2 regions of the Massilia sp. UYP32 genome follow, and region 2 is predicted to be linked to the other one. Evidence: predicted binding sites of a transcription regulator. Region 2 holds the regulator's gene; the other holds the start of a gene.

Region 1 (6,030 bases), on a different contig from region 2:
AGAACGGGCGGCAGCGGCCGCCCTCCCCGCTACCGTCAATAGACTTCCGGATTCGGATCCGTGCGTTCCATTTCCAGCGACGCCGCCAGCATGCCCAGTCGCGCCACCACGCCATACACATAGAAGCGGTTCGGCGCCGCCGTGCCCGGCTTGGCCTTCAGGTCCGGCACCGCATGCTGCTGGGCGAAGGCCAGCGGCACGTATTGCGAGCCCGGCGAGTTCAGGTTCTGGTCGATGCCGCGCTCGGCGTGCACGCGATAGAAGCCGCCCACCACGTAGCGGTCGATCATGTACACCACCGGCTCGGCCACGGCGTCGTCGATCGATTCGAAGGTGGGCACGCCTTCCTGGATGATCAGGTCGGTCACTGCCACGCCATCCTTGATCACCGACATGCGCGCGCGCTGGGCCGGGGTCAGGTCGCGCACTTCGCTCGCATCCTTGATGGTCATCACGCCCATGCCGTAGGTGCCGGCGTCGGGCTTCAGGATCACGAAGGGCTTGCGCTCCTTCATGCCGTATTCCTTGTATTTCTTCTTGATCTTCGAGAACAGCGCCGAGACGTTGTCGGCCAGGGCCTCGGTGCCGACGTTCTCGCGCAGGTCGACTTCGCCGCACTTGCTGTGCAGCGGATTGACCAGCCACGGATCGATGTCGATCAGCTTGCCGAACTTCTTGGCCACCTCGTCGAACGCCTTCAGGTGGTTGCTCTTGCGGCGCAGCGCCCAGCCGGCATGCAGCGGCGGCAGCAGCGACTGCTCGTGCACGTTCTCGAGGATGGCCGGAATGCCGCCCGACAGATCGTTGTTGAGCAGGATGGTGCAGGGATCGAAATCGGCCAGGCCGACGCGGCGGCCGTTGGGCGAACGCACCAGCGGCTCGACCACCAGCATATTGCCGTCAGGCAGGGCCAACGGGGTCGGTTCGGTGACGTCCGGCGAGAACGAGCCCAGGCGCACGTGCAGCCCGGTCTGGCGGAAGATCTGCATCAGGCGCGCCACGTTCTGCAGGTACATCGGATTGCGCGTATGCGTCTCGGGCACCAGGATCAGGTTGCGTGCGTCCGGGCAATACTTGTCGATCGCGGCCATGGCGGCCTGCACCGTCAGCGGCAGCATTTCGGTCGGCAGGTTGTTGAAGCCGCCCGGGAACAGGTTGGTGTCGACCGGCGCCAGCTTGTACCCGGCGTTACGCAGGTCGACCGAGCAATAGAACGGCGGCGTATGCTCCTGCCACTCGAGCCGGAACCAGCGCTCGATGGCGGGGGTGGCTTCGAGGATTTTCTTTTCCAGGTCCAGCAGAGGACCGGTCTGGGCTGTGGCGAGGTGCGGAACCATGTAGAGGACGTCCTTGTTATGCGCTTCTTGTTGTTTACTTAATCGGGTATCTCATATGGGGGTTGCCTGGCCTTTTTAAAGAGGTGTTGCCAAGAACGCAAAAAAGGCGCCCGCAGGCGCCTTTCTGACCGATATCCGGAGATATCAGTAACGGTACGCCGATTCGCCGTGGCTGGTGATGTCCAGGCCCTCGCGCTCTTCGTCTTCAGGCACGCGCAGGCCGATCACGATGTCGACCAGCTTGAAGGCGATGAAGGCGACGATGGCCGACCAGGCGATGGTCACGACCACGCCGTGCGCCTGCACCAGCACCTGGCTACCGATCGAATAGCTGGTGTTCATGGCATTGGTGGTGTAATCCCACACGCCCTGGCCACCCAGCGACGGCGCCGCGAACACGCCGGTCAGCAGCGCGCCCAGGATGCCGCCCACGCCGTGCACGCCGAACACGTCGAGCGAATCGTCGGCGCGCAGCATGCGCTTCAGGCCGGTCACGCCCCACAGGCAGATGATACCAGCCAGCAGGCCCATGACCAAGGCGCCCATCGGCCCCACGAAACCGGCGCCCGGGGTGATCGCCACCAGGCCCGAGATGGCGCCCGAGGCGGCGCCCAGCATCGATGGCTTGCGCTTGAAGATCCACTCGCCGGCCGCCCACGAGACGGTGGCGGCGGCGGTCGCCAGCAGGGTGTTGATGAAGGCCAGCGCCGCGATGTCGCCCGCTTCGAGCGCCGAACCGGCGTTGAAGCCGAACCAGCCGACCCACAGCAGCGAAGCGCCGACCATCGTCATCGGCAGCGAGTGCGGGGCCATCGATTCCTTGCCGTAGCCGACGCGCTTGCCGATCACGTAGGCGCCGACCAGGCCGGCGACCGCGGAATTGATGTGCACCACGGTGCCGCCCGCGAAGTCGAGCGCGCCCTGCTGCCACAGGTAGCCGGCGCCGGCGGTGACGGTGGCCAGCGAGGCGGCGTCGGTAATCGCGTCAGGGCCGGCCCAGAACCAGACCATGTGCGCCATCGGCAGGTAGGCGAACGTGAACCAGATCACCACGAAGGCCAGCACCGCCGCGAAGCGCGCGCGCTCGGCGAAGGAACCGACGATCAGCGCGCAGGTGATGGCGGCGAAGGTGCCCTGGAAGGCGACGAAGATGAACTCGGGGATCATCACCTCCTTGGTGAAGGTGGCGCCCATCGAGAACGTGCCGGCGACCGGGTCCCAGATGCCTTGCAGGAAGGCACGGTCGAAGCCGCCGATGAAGGCGTTGTTGCCGGTGAAGGCCAGCGAGTAGCCGTACAGGCACCACAGCACGATGATCAGCGAAAACACCATCATGACCTGCATCAGGACCGACAACATGTTCTTGGCGCGTACCATGCCGCCGTAGAACAGCGCCAGGCCCGGGATCACCATCATGATCACCAGCAGCGTGGCGACGAACATCCAGGCGGTATCCCCCTTGTTGATGGACGGCGCCGCCATGGCCGGGAGGGCCAGGCCCAGGCCCAGCATGGCGGTCAGGATTTTTGTCGTTATATGCTTCATGAACACTTTCCTTCTTACAGTGCGTCGTTGCCGGTCTCGCCGGTGCGGATACGGATGACCTGGTTCAGGTCGGCCACGAAGATCTTGCCGTCACCGATCTTGCCGGTGCGGGCGGCGCCCTGGATCGCGTCGATCACCTGGTCGACGACGGCATCGTCGACGGCGGCTTCGATCTTGATCTTGGGCAGGAAGTCGACGACGTACTCGGCGCCACGGTACAGCTCGGTGTGACCCTTCTGGCGACCGAAACCCTTCACTTCGGTCACCGTCATGCCTTGTACGTTGATTTCCGACAGCGCTTCACGCACCTCGTCGAGCTTGAAGGGCTTGATGATGGCGGTAATCATTTTCATGGTATTGCCTCTTTTGCTATCAAAAAGTTTTTGACACGGACAGCACGGCGGCTGACTTGCCCAGGTTCTTGCCTTCCGGACTCAGGTAGGCATCGGTATTCGCCTTGTGCCAGGCCAGGGCCACGGTGGCGACCCCGAAGTCCTTCGTCACGCCGACCTTGTAGTCGGTGTACGACGCCGGGCTGTTGTTCTTCACGCGCTGGCGGCCAACGTGCAGGTTCAACAGGAAGCCGTTGCCGACGTCGATGTCGGCGCCCACGTCCAGGTAACCGCTGCGCTTGCTGTCGGCGGTGCCGAACAGATTGGTCGTCGAGTGCGAATACTTGATATATGCGGGCCCGAAGCCGAGCTTGCCGTAAATTTCAAACGTATTTGCGTTCGGATCCAGGCTGTTATCCGGATACCAGTAATACAGGCCGCCGACGTCGTAGCTGACCTCGTCGGTCAACTGGCCACGCTTGCCGGCATACACATCCCATTCAATATTGCCGTCGCCACCCAGGTCTTTCGTCCACTTGATGGTGGAGAGCCAGGTGCCTACGTAAAAGCCGGTTGGGCTGTGCACGTAGTCGACGCCGCCGGACAGCGCGGGGTCGGAATCGGTTTGCGACAGGCCGCGGTAACGGTAGTCGCTGGTGAGGGCCACGTTGTAGCTCACCTGATGTTCGGCGGGTTGTTCCTGTGCCATGGCCGGGACGCTGGTGAAAGCCAGAATCGCCAGACTGATTGCGTTGATTTTTGCATTGCACTTCATGACAAACCCCCTTTGACAGTTACTGCGTTCGGAATCCTTTTTTCATGCGTTATTCCTCTTTCATTTAGCAGGATGTGTGCCAGCTCATAAAAGCGCGCAAAATGGCCTTGTTTTTTTGGTAAACACGCCCCACATACGATTTGCTTCAATACAACCGAGCGCGAGCGGCGTCCGCCGTGTTGCGTGACGCACCAAATCAGGCTCGTTTGCACCGACTTGGTGCATACAACCCGGCAGAAAGGGATAGGGACATGAACAACAGCAACTTCTTCAGCGACTTGCAGGGCAAGATCAACCAGGCACTCGAAAGTGGTCCGGCCAAGGACATCGAGCGCAACGTCAAGGCCGCGATGACCTCGGGCTTCGCCAAGCTCGACCTGGTAACGCGCGAGGAATTCGACATCCAGGCCCAGGTGCTGGCCAAGACCCGCGCCAAGCTCGAAGCGCTCGAGCTGCGCGTGATCGAGCTCGAAGCCCGCCTCGCTTCCGGCGCCTCCACCTCGGCATCGTCCACGTCGACCACCCCGCCGCCAGGCGCGGCGCCGTCGGCCACCGCGCCGTTCCCGGCCCAGCCCGAAGATCCGACCATCGTGCTGCCGCCGCATCTCGACAAATCGGGCGATACGCCGATCAACAAACCCTGATGGCGGGTGCATTCATGGATAGGGCGACCGGCATGAATGCACCAGAAGCGCCAGCCGGCGCCCTGCCCGCGCAGGAAGTGTCGCTGGACGTGCTGCGCGAAAAATACGCGCGCGGCGACGAACGCACGATCGGGGACGTGCAGCGGCGCATCGCACGCGCCCTGGCCGCCCTCGAGCCGGCAGCACAGCGCGCCGACTGCGAGCGCCGTTACCTGGAGGCCCAGCAACAGGGCTTCATTCCCGCCGGCCGGATTGCGTCCGCCGCCGGCCTTGGCCTGTCGGCCACCCTCATCAACTGTTTCGTCCAGCCGGTGGGCGACTCGATCTCCGGCGCCAGCGACGGCCTGCCCGGCATCTATACCGCGCTCAGCGAAGCCGCCGAGACCATGCGCCGCGGCGGCGGGGTCGGCTACGATTTTTCCGCGATCCGCCCGCTGGGCAGCAAGGTGGCCGGCACCGCCTCGCGCGCTTCCGGCCCGGTGTCGTACATGGAAGTGTTCGACGCCTCATGCCGCACGGTGGAGTCGGCCGGCGCCCGGCGCGGCGCCCAGATGGGCGTGCTGCGCATCGACCATCCCGACATCGAGCGCTTCATCGCGGCCAAGGACACGGGCCGTCTCACCAACTTCAATATCTCGGTCGGCGTGACCGACGCCTTCATGCGCGCGGTCGAGGCGGACGAGGCGTTCGCGCTGGTGCACGCGGCCGAGCCGGGCGACGAAGACCAGGCGGCCGGCGGCCACCGCCGCGAAGACGGCCTGTGGGTCTACCGCAGCGTGCGCGCGCGCGACCTGTGGGAGCGCATCATGGTCTCGACCTACGACCACGCCGAGCCGGGCGTGCTGTTCGTCGACCGCATGAATGCCGAGAACAACCTCTGGTATGCCGAGGAGCTGCGCGCCACCAATCCCTGCGGCGAGCAGCCGCTGCCGCCGTATGGCTGCTGCGATCTCGGCTCGCTGAATCTCACCGCCTTCATCGACGCGCCGTTCACCCTGGATGCGCGGCTGGACTTCGAGCGCCTGCGCAAGGTGGCGACCGTCGCGGTGCGCATGCTCGACCTGGTGCTGGACGCCACCCGATGGCCGCTGCCCCAGCAGGCCGACGAGGCGCGCGCCAAGCGCCGCGTCGGCCTGGGCTTCCTGGGGCTGGGCAGCGCGCTGGCGATGCTGGGCCTGCGCTACGACGCCGACCCGGGCCGGGCCATGGCGGCGCGCATCGCCAGCGAGCTGCGCGACGCGGCCTACGCGGCCTCGATCGAACTGGCGCGCGAGAAAGGCGCCTTCCCGCTGTTCGACGCCGACAAGTACCTGCGCGGACAGTTCACCCTGCGCCTGCCCGAGGCGCTGCGCGACGGCATCCGCAAGCACGGCATCCGCAACTCGCACCTGCTGTCG
Region 2 (6,030 bases):
ACGCCGCGCAGCTGATCCTGGGCTGCGACGGCCGCGTGGTCGTGTCCGGGATGGGCAAGTCGGGCCACATCGGCCGCAAGATCGCCGCCACCCTGGCGTCCACCGGCACCCCGGCCTTCTTCATGCACCCGGGCGAGGCCGCGCACGGCGACCTGGGCATGGTCACCAGGAACGACGTGGTGATCGCGATTTCCAACTCGGGCGAATCGTCCGAGATCCTCGACATCCTGCCGGCCGTGAAGCGCCTGGGCGCGCGCGTGATCGCCATGACCGGTAAACCAGCCTCGCGCCTGGCCAAGCTGGCCGACGTGCACCTGAACATCGCGGTGGACAAGGAAGCCTGCCCGCTCAACCTGGCGCCGACCACCAGCACCACCGTCACCCTCGCCATGGGCGATGCGCTGGCCGTGGCGCTGCTGGATGCGCGGGGTTTTCGTGAACAAGACTTCGCGCTGTCGCATCCGGGCGGCGCGCTGGGCCGCCGCCTGCTGACCCATGTGCGCGACGTGATGCGCAGCGGCGACGCGGTGCCGAGCGTGGGCCCCGAAACCTCGCTGGTCGAAGCGCTGCTCGAAGTGACCCGCAAGGGCCTCGGCATGACCGCCATCGTCGACGCCGAAGGCCGTCCGGTCGGCGTGTTCACCGACGGCGACTTGCGCCGCGTGATCGAACGCATGCACGACTTCTCGAACGTCCAGATCCGCGACGTGATGCACGCCAACCCGCGCCGCGTGCGGCCCGAGCAACTGGCGGTCGACGCCGTCGCCGTGATGGAAGAATTCCGCATCAACCAGATGCTGGTGGTCGACGAGGACGACCGCCTGGTCGGCGCGCTGCACATCCACGACCTGACCCGCGCCAAGGTGATCTGATGAGCGACACATTTATCCCGGCCATTACCCCATTGGCCCATATGGAGCGCGCGGCGCGCGTCAAGGTCATGATCTTCGACGTCGACGGCGTGCTGACCGACGGCAGCCTGACCTACGGCCCGGAAGGCGAAGTCACCAAGACCTTCAATGTGCTCGACGGCCTGGGCATCCAGCTGCTGAACAAGACCGGCGTCCAGACCGCGATCATCAGCGCGCGCCTGTCGCCGATCGTCGTCAAGCGCGCGGCCGATCTCGGCATCTCGCACGTCCACCAGGGCATCCACGACAAGCGTATCGGCTTCGCCAAGCTGTTGGAAGCCACCGGCTTCACGGCGGAGCAGTGCGGCTACATCGGCGACGACGTGATCGACTTGCCGCTGTTCGCGCGCGTCGGCTTCGCCGTCGCGGTGCCGTCCGGCCACCCGGAGGTGCAGCACCGCGCGCACTACGTAACGAAAAACGCCGGCGGGCGCGGCGCGGTGCGCGAGGTGTGCGACCTCGTGATGCGCGCCCAGGGCACCTACGACCAGGCGCTCGCGCCGTACTTCGCCTGAGGCTTTAAAAATGGCTACCGTCGTCGTCAACAAGCGCACCGCCCACCGCTGGAATCTCCTGGCGATGATCGTCATCGGCACCTTCTTCGCCTTCGGCAGCTTCTGGCTGCTGCAACTGATGCAGGGGTCCGACATCGACGCCCAGCTGGGCGGACCGCCGGACGAACCGGACTACATCGTCGAGAACTTCTCCTTCGTGCGCATGACCGAGAACGGCCAGCCGAGCTACCTGGTGTCGGGCAAGCGCCTGGAGCATATTCCGCGCGGCGACGTGTCGCACGTCGAGGCGCCGGTGCTGCGCGGCGTCGAGCCGGGCCGCCCGCCGATGACGGTGGTCGCGAAGAACGCGCAGATCCATCACCAGGAGCACCGGGTCGAGCTGATCGGCGACGTCGACCTGCAGCGCCCCAAGACCGCGCAGAGTGAATCGCTGCACGTGCGCACCCAGGCGCTCACCGTGCTGCCGGACGAAGAAATACTGAAGACCGATCTGCCGATCGACATGCAGCTCGGCGCGTCCAGCGTCAAGGGCACCGGCATGGTCGCCAACAATGCGACCATGCAGCTGCACCTGTCCAGCCGCGGCCAGATCGTCTATCCGCCACGCCAGCGCTGATCCTCCAGAAACGCCGCGTGCCAACCAGAGACCCGTATCCACCAACCATGAAAAAACTACTTGTCGCCGCCTTCCTTTCCCTGCTGTCGCTGACCGCGGCCGCCGAACGCGCCGATTCGCTCAAGGAAGCGGTCATCAACTTCGATTCGCTCGACATCGACGAGGTGACCGGCACCCGCATCCTGACCGGCAACGTGGTGCTGACCCGCGGCACCCTGGTGCTCAAGTCCGACCGCGCCCTGGTCAAGGAAAGCCCGGAAGGCTATATGAGCGTGACCCTCACCGCTGCCGGCGGCAAGGTCGCCACTTTCCGCCAGAAGCGTGACGGCGGTCCCGACCTGTGGGTCGACGGCCAGGCCGAGCGCATCGAGTACGACGAGCGGTCGGAACTGGTGCGCCTGTATTCCAACGCCGTCGTGCGCGAACTCGAAGGCGCGCGCATGACCAACCAGATCACCGGCCCCTTCATTTCCTACGACAACCGCAAGGAAGTGGCCACGGTGCGCAACGACGAAAGCGGCAAGAGCGTCGCCGGCGGCGGCCGCGGCACCCTGATCCTGGCGCCCAAGCGCGCACCCGCCGGAGGCGCCCAATGACGGCGATTCCGATGGAGCTGGGCGATCGCAGCACACTGGTCGTCAAGGGCCTGCAGAAGAGCTATGGCAAGCGCCTGGTGGTGCGCGACGTGTCGCTGCAGGTCGAATGCGGCGAAGTGGTCGGCTTGCTGGGCCCGAACGGCGCCGGCAAGACGACGTCGTTCTACATGATCGTCGGCCTGGTGCCGTCGGACGCCGGCTCGATCGACATCAACGGCACCGACATCACCAGCCTGCCGATCCACCGCCGCGCCGTACTGGGCCTGTCTTACCTGCCGCAAGAGGCTTCGGTGTTCCGCAAGCTGACGGTGGAAGAGAACATCCGCGCCGTGCTCGAGCTGCAGAAAGACAACGGCAAGCCGCTGTCGAAAGACCAGATCAACGAGCGCCTCGACACCCTGCTGGCCGACCTGCAGATCGAGAAGCTGCGCGAGAATCCGGCGCTGTCGCTGTCGGGCGGCGAGCGCCGCCGCGTGGAAATCGCGCGCGCGCTGGCGACCAATCCGCGCTTCGTGCTGCTCGACGAACCGTTCGCCGGCGTCGACCCGATCGCCGTGATCGAGATCCAGCGCATCGTGCGCTTCCTGAAGGAGCGCCGGATCGGTGTTTTGATCACCGACCACAACGTGCGCGAGACGCTCGGCATCTGCGACCGCGCCTACATCATCAACCAGGGCGCGGTGCTTGCCTCCGGCCGTCCTGACGACATCATCGCCGACGAGTCGGTGCGCCGCGTGTACCTGGGTGAACACTTCCGCATGTGAGCGACGCCTAGATGAAACAGTCCCTGCAACTTCGCACTTCGCAGCACCTCGCGCTTACGCCGCAACTGCAGCAGTCGATCCGGTTGCTGCAACTGTCGACGCTCGAGCTGCACCAGGAGATCGAGCAGATACTGGGCGATAACCCCTTGCTCGAGCGGCTCGACGATCCGCTCGACCGATCGGTGCGCCTGCTGGCCGATGGCGCCATCAACAATGCGCCCGCCAATGGCGAAGCGCCGCCGGCGCCCGGCCAGCAGGCCGAGGGCGAGGGTGCGCCGGCGCAGGAGGGCGAGGGTTTCGAGGGCGGCGCCGACAACGAACGCGTCGATGCCGACTGGAGCGACGGCGGCGCGCCATCGTCCGGCGGCGGCGAGGACGAGGACGGCCGCCCGCAACTGGAGGCCTGCGCCATCACGCTGCGCGAACACCTGATGGAACAGGTGCGCGAAGCCATCCTGTCGGCGCGCGACCGTGCGCTGGCCGAGCTGGTGATCGATGCGCTGGACGACAACGGCTACCTGGAAGAGCCGCTCGACGAGATCCACGCCAGGCTGCCCGAAGAACTCGAGATCGAGATCGACGAATTACGGTGTGCGCTGGCGCTGGTGCAGAGCATGGACCCGGTGGGCGTCGGCGCGCGCAGCGCGGCCGAGTGCCTGGCGCTGCAGATCCGGCGCATGCCGGGCGTGCCGCTGGTGACGCGGCGCATGGCGCTGACCATCGTCGAGGGTTACCTGAGCTGGTTCGCCCAGCGCGAATACAGCAAGCTGAAAAAAGCGCTCGACTGCGACGACGAAGACTTGCGCGAGGTGCAGGCCGTGGTGCGCCAATGCAATCCGCATCCGGGCGCGGCGTTCGCCTCGAACGTGTCGGACTACGTGGTGCCGGACGTGATCGTGCGCCGTTCCAAGAGCGGCTGGGCGGTCACCCTGAACCCGGACGTGATGCCGCGCCTGCGCGTGAACAGCCTGTACGCCAGCCTGCTCAAGCAGGGCAAGAGCGAAGCGCAGATGGGCGCGCAGCTGCAGGAAGCGAAGTGGCTCATCAAGAATATGCGCCAGCGATTCGACACCATCCTGCGCGTGGCGGAGGCGATCGTCGAGCGCCAGCGCAACTTTTTCTCCCATGGCGCGGTTGCCATGCGGCCCCTTGTTTTACGTGAGATAGCTGATACACTAGGCCTACACGAGAGCACAATTTCTCGTGTCACAACGCAGAAATACATGCTGACCCCGCACGGCATGTTTGAGTTGAAGTATTTCTTCGGCAGCCACGTTGCCACCGAGGCGGGAGGCGAAGCATCCTCGACGGCAATCCGTGCGCTCATCGCACAATTGACAGGAGCAGAAGACCCTAGGAACCCATTGTCCGACAGCAAGATCGCGGAGATGCTCGGGGAACAAGGCATGGTCATCGCGCGCCGGACGGTTGCAAAATACCGTGAAGCCCTCAAGATACCCCCTGTAAGCCTCCGCAAGTCCTTGTAACTGCGCCGTCCACACCCGTCGTGCCTTGTCGCGTTGGTGTGGTCCACACGGTGCAACCTTTTCAAAGGAGTGTGTATGAACCTCACAATCAGTGGCCATCATCTCGAAGTAACCCCCGCCATCCGTGAATACGTTCAGAATAAGCTCGAGCGCATCATTCGCCATTTCGACCAGGTGATCGACACCCACGTCTTCCTGGCCGTCGACAACCTCACTGAAAAAGAAAAAAGGCAGAAAGCAGAGATCAACGTCCAGGTGTCGGGCAAGACCCTGCACGTGGCAAGTGTCGCGCAAGACCTGTACGCCGCGATCGATACGCTGATGGATAAGCTGGACAGACAGATTCTGAAACACAAGCAAATGCTGAAGGACCATAGCCGTACCTCGATCAAACGCCTGCCGGAAAACGGCGGCGAAGACGCTGCTGTCGCCTGATCAGGCGCAGGGCTCACACTAGCTAAGGGCGTCTGAGGGGACGCCCTTTTTGCATCCAGCTCCCCGATATGACGCGTTTCGTGTGTTCGGTAAAATGCATGTCTCTCCATTACGGATTACGCCATGACCGACCACGTCCTGACCCGCGTCGCCAACCGCACCGGCATCATCACCCTGGACCGCCCGAAGGCGCTCAATTCGCTGTCGCTCGAGATGGTGCGCGCGCTCACCACTGTGCTGCGCGCCTGGCGGCATGACGGGCAGGTCGACGCGGTCGTACTGACCAGCAGCAGCGAGAAGGCCTTGTGCGCGGGCGGCGACATCCGCTTCTTCCATGAGGTCGGCCATGCGACGCCGATGGGCGGCAGCGCGCTGCTCGAGGATTTCTTCACCGAAGAATACGCGCTGAACCACCTGATCCATTTCTACCCGAAGCCCTACATCGCCATCATGGATGGCGTCGTGATGGGCGGCGGCATGGGCATCGCCCAGGGCGGCCCGGACTGCGGCCTGCGCATCGTGACCGAGCGCACGAAGATGGCCATGCCCGAGGTGAACATCGGCCTGTTCCCGGACGTCGGCGGCAGCCACTTCCTGTCGCATGCGCCCGGACAGCTGGGCAACTACCTGGGCCTGACCGGGCTGACGATCGGCGCCGCCGACGCGCTCCATATCGGTCTGGCCGATGTCTTCGTGCCGGGCGCCG

Evidence for each region. Region 2 encodes sigma-54, which starts transcription at its own class of promoters, with help from an activator protein. Its sites were predicted from a motif close to TGGCANGNAANCTGCTTT; they were not measured.
Region 1: the regulator sigma-54 is predicted to act here: its motif matches at 4,054-4,071, upstream of ABIB42_RS06980 (TorF family putative porin).

What each region holds. Positions count from the first base shown of each region.
Region 1 covers NZ_JBNDIK010000007.1:25,894-31,923, reverse strand. The annotation lists gene gshA (glutamate--cysteine ligase) at 36-1,337, opposite strand; gene amt (ammonium transporter) at 1,482-2,882, opposite strand; gene glnK (P-II family nitrogen regulator) at 2,897-3,235, opposite strand; gene ABIB42_RS06980 (TorF family putative porin) at 3,255-3,989, opposite strand; partial or broken gene ABIB42_RS06975 (accessory factor UbiK family protein) at 4,241-4,468, shown strand; gene ABIB42_RS06970 (adenosylcobalamin-dependent ribonucleoside-diphosphate reductase) at 4,666-6,030, shown strand, end outside.
Region 2 covers NZ_JBNDIK010000026.1:87,410-93,439, forward strand. The annotation lists gene ABIB42_RS20160 (KpsF/GutQ family sugar-phosphate isomerase) at 1-872, shown strand, start outside; gene ABIB42_RS20165 (KdsC family phosphatase) at 872-1,426, shown strand; gene lptC (LPS export ABC transporter periplasmic protein LptC) at 1,437-2,042, shown strand; gene lptA (lipopolysaccharide transport periplasmic protein LptA) at 2,090-2,638, shown strand; gene lptB (LPS export ABC transporter ATP-binding protein) at 2,650-3,402, shown strand; gene ABIB42_RS20185 (RNA polymerase factor sigma-54) at 3,414-4,889, shown strand; gene hpf (ribosome hibernation-promoting factor, HPF/YfiA family) at 4,965-5,324, shown strand; gene ABIB42_RS20195 (enoyl-CoA hydratase/isomerase family protein) at 5,448-6,030, shown strand, end outside.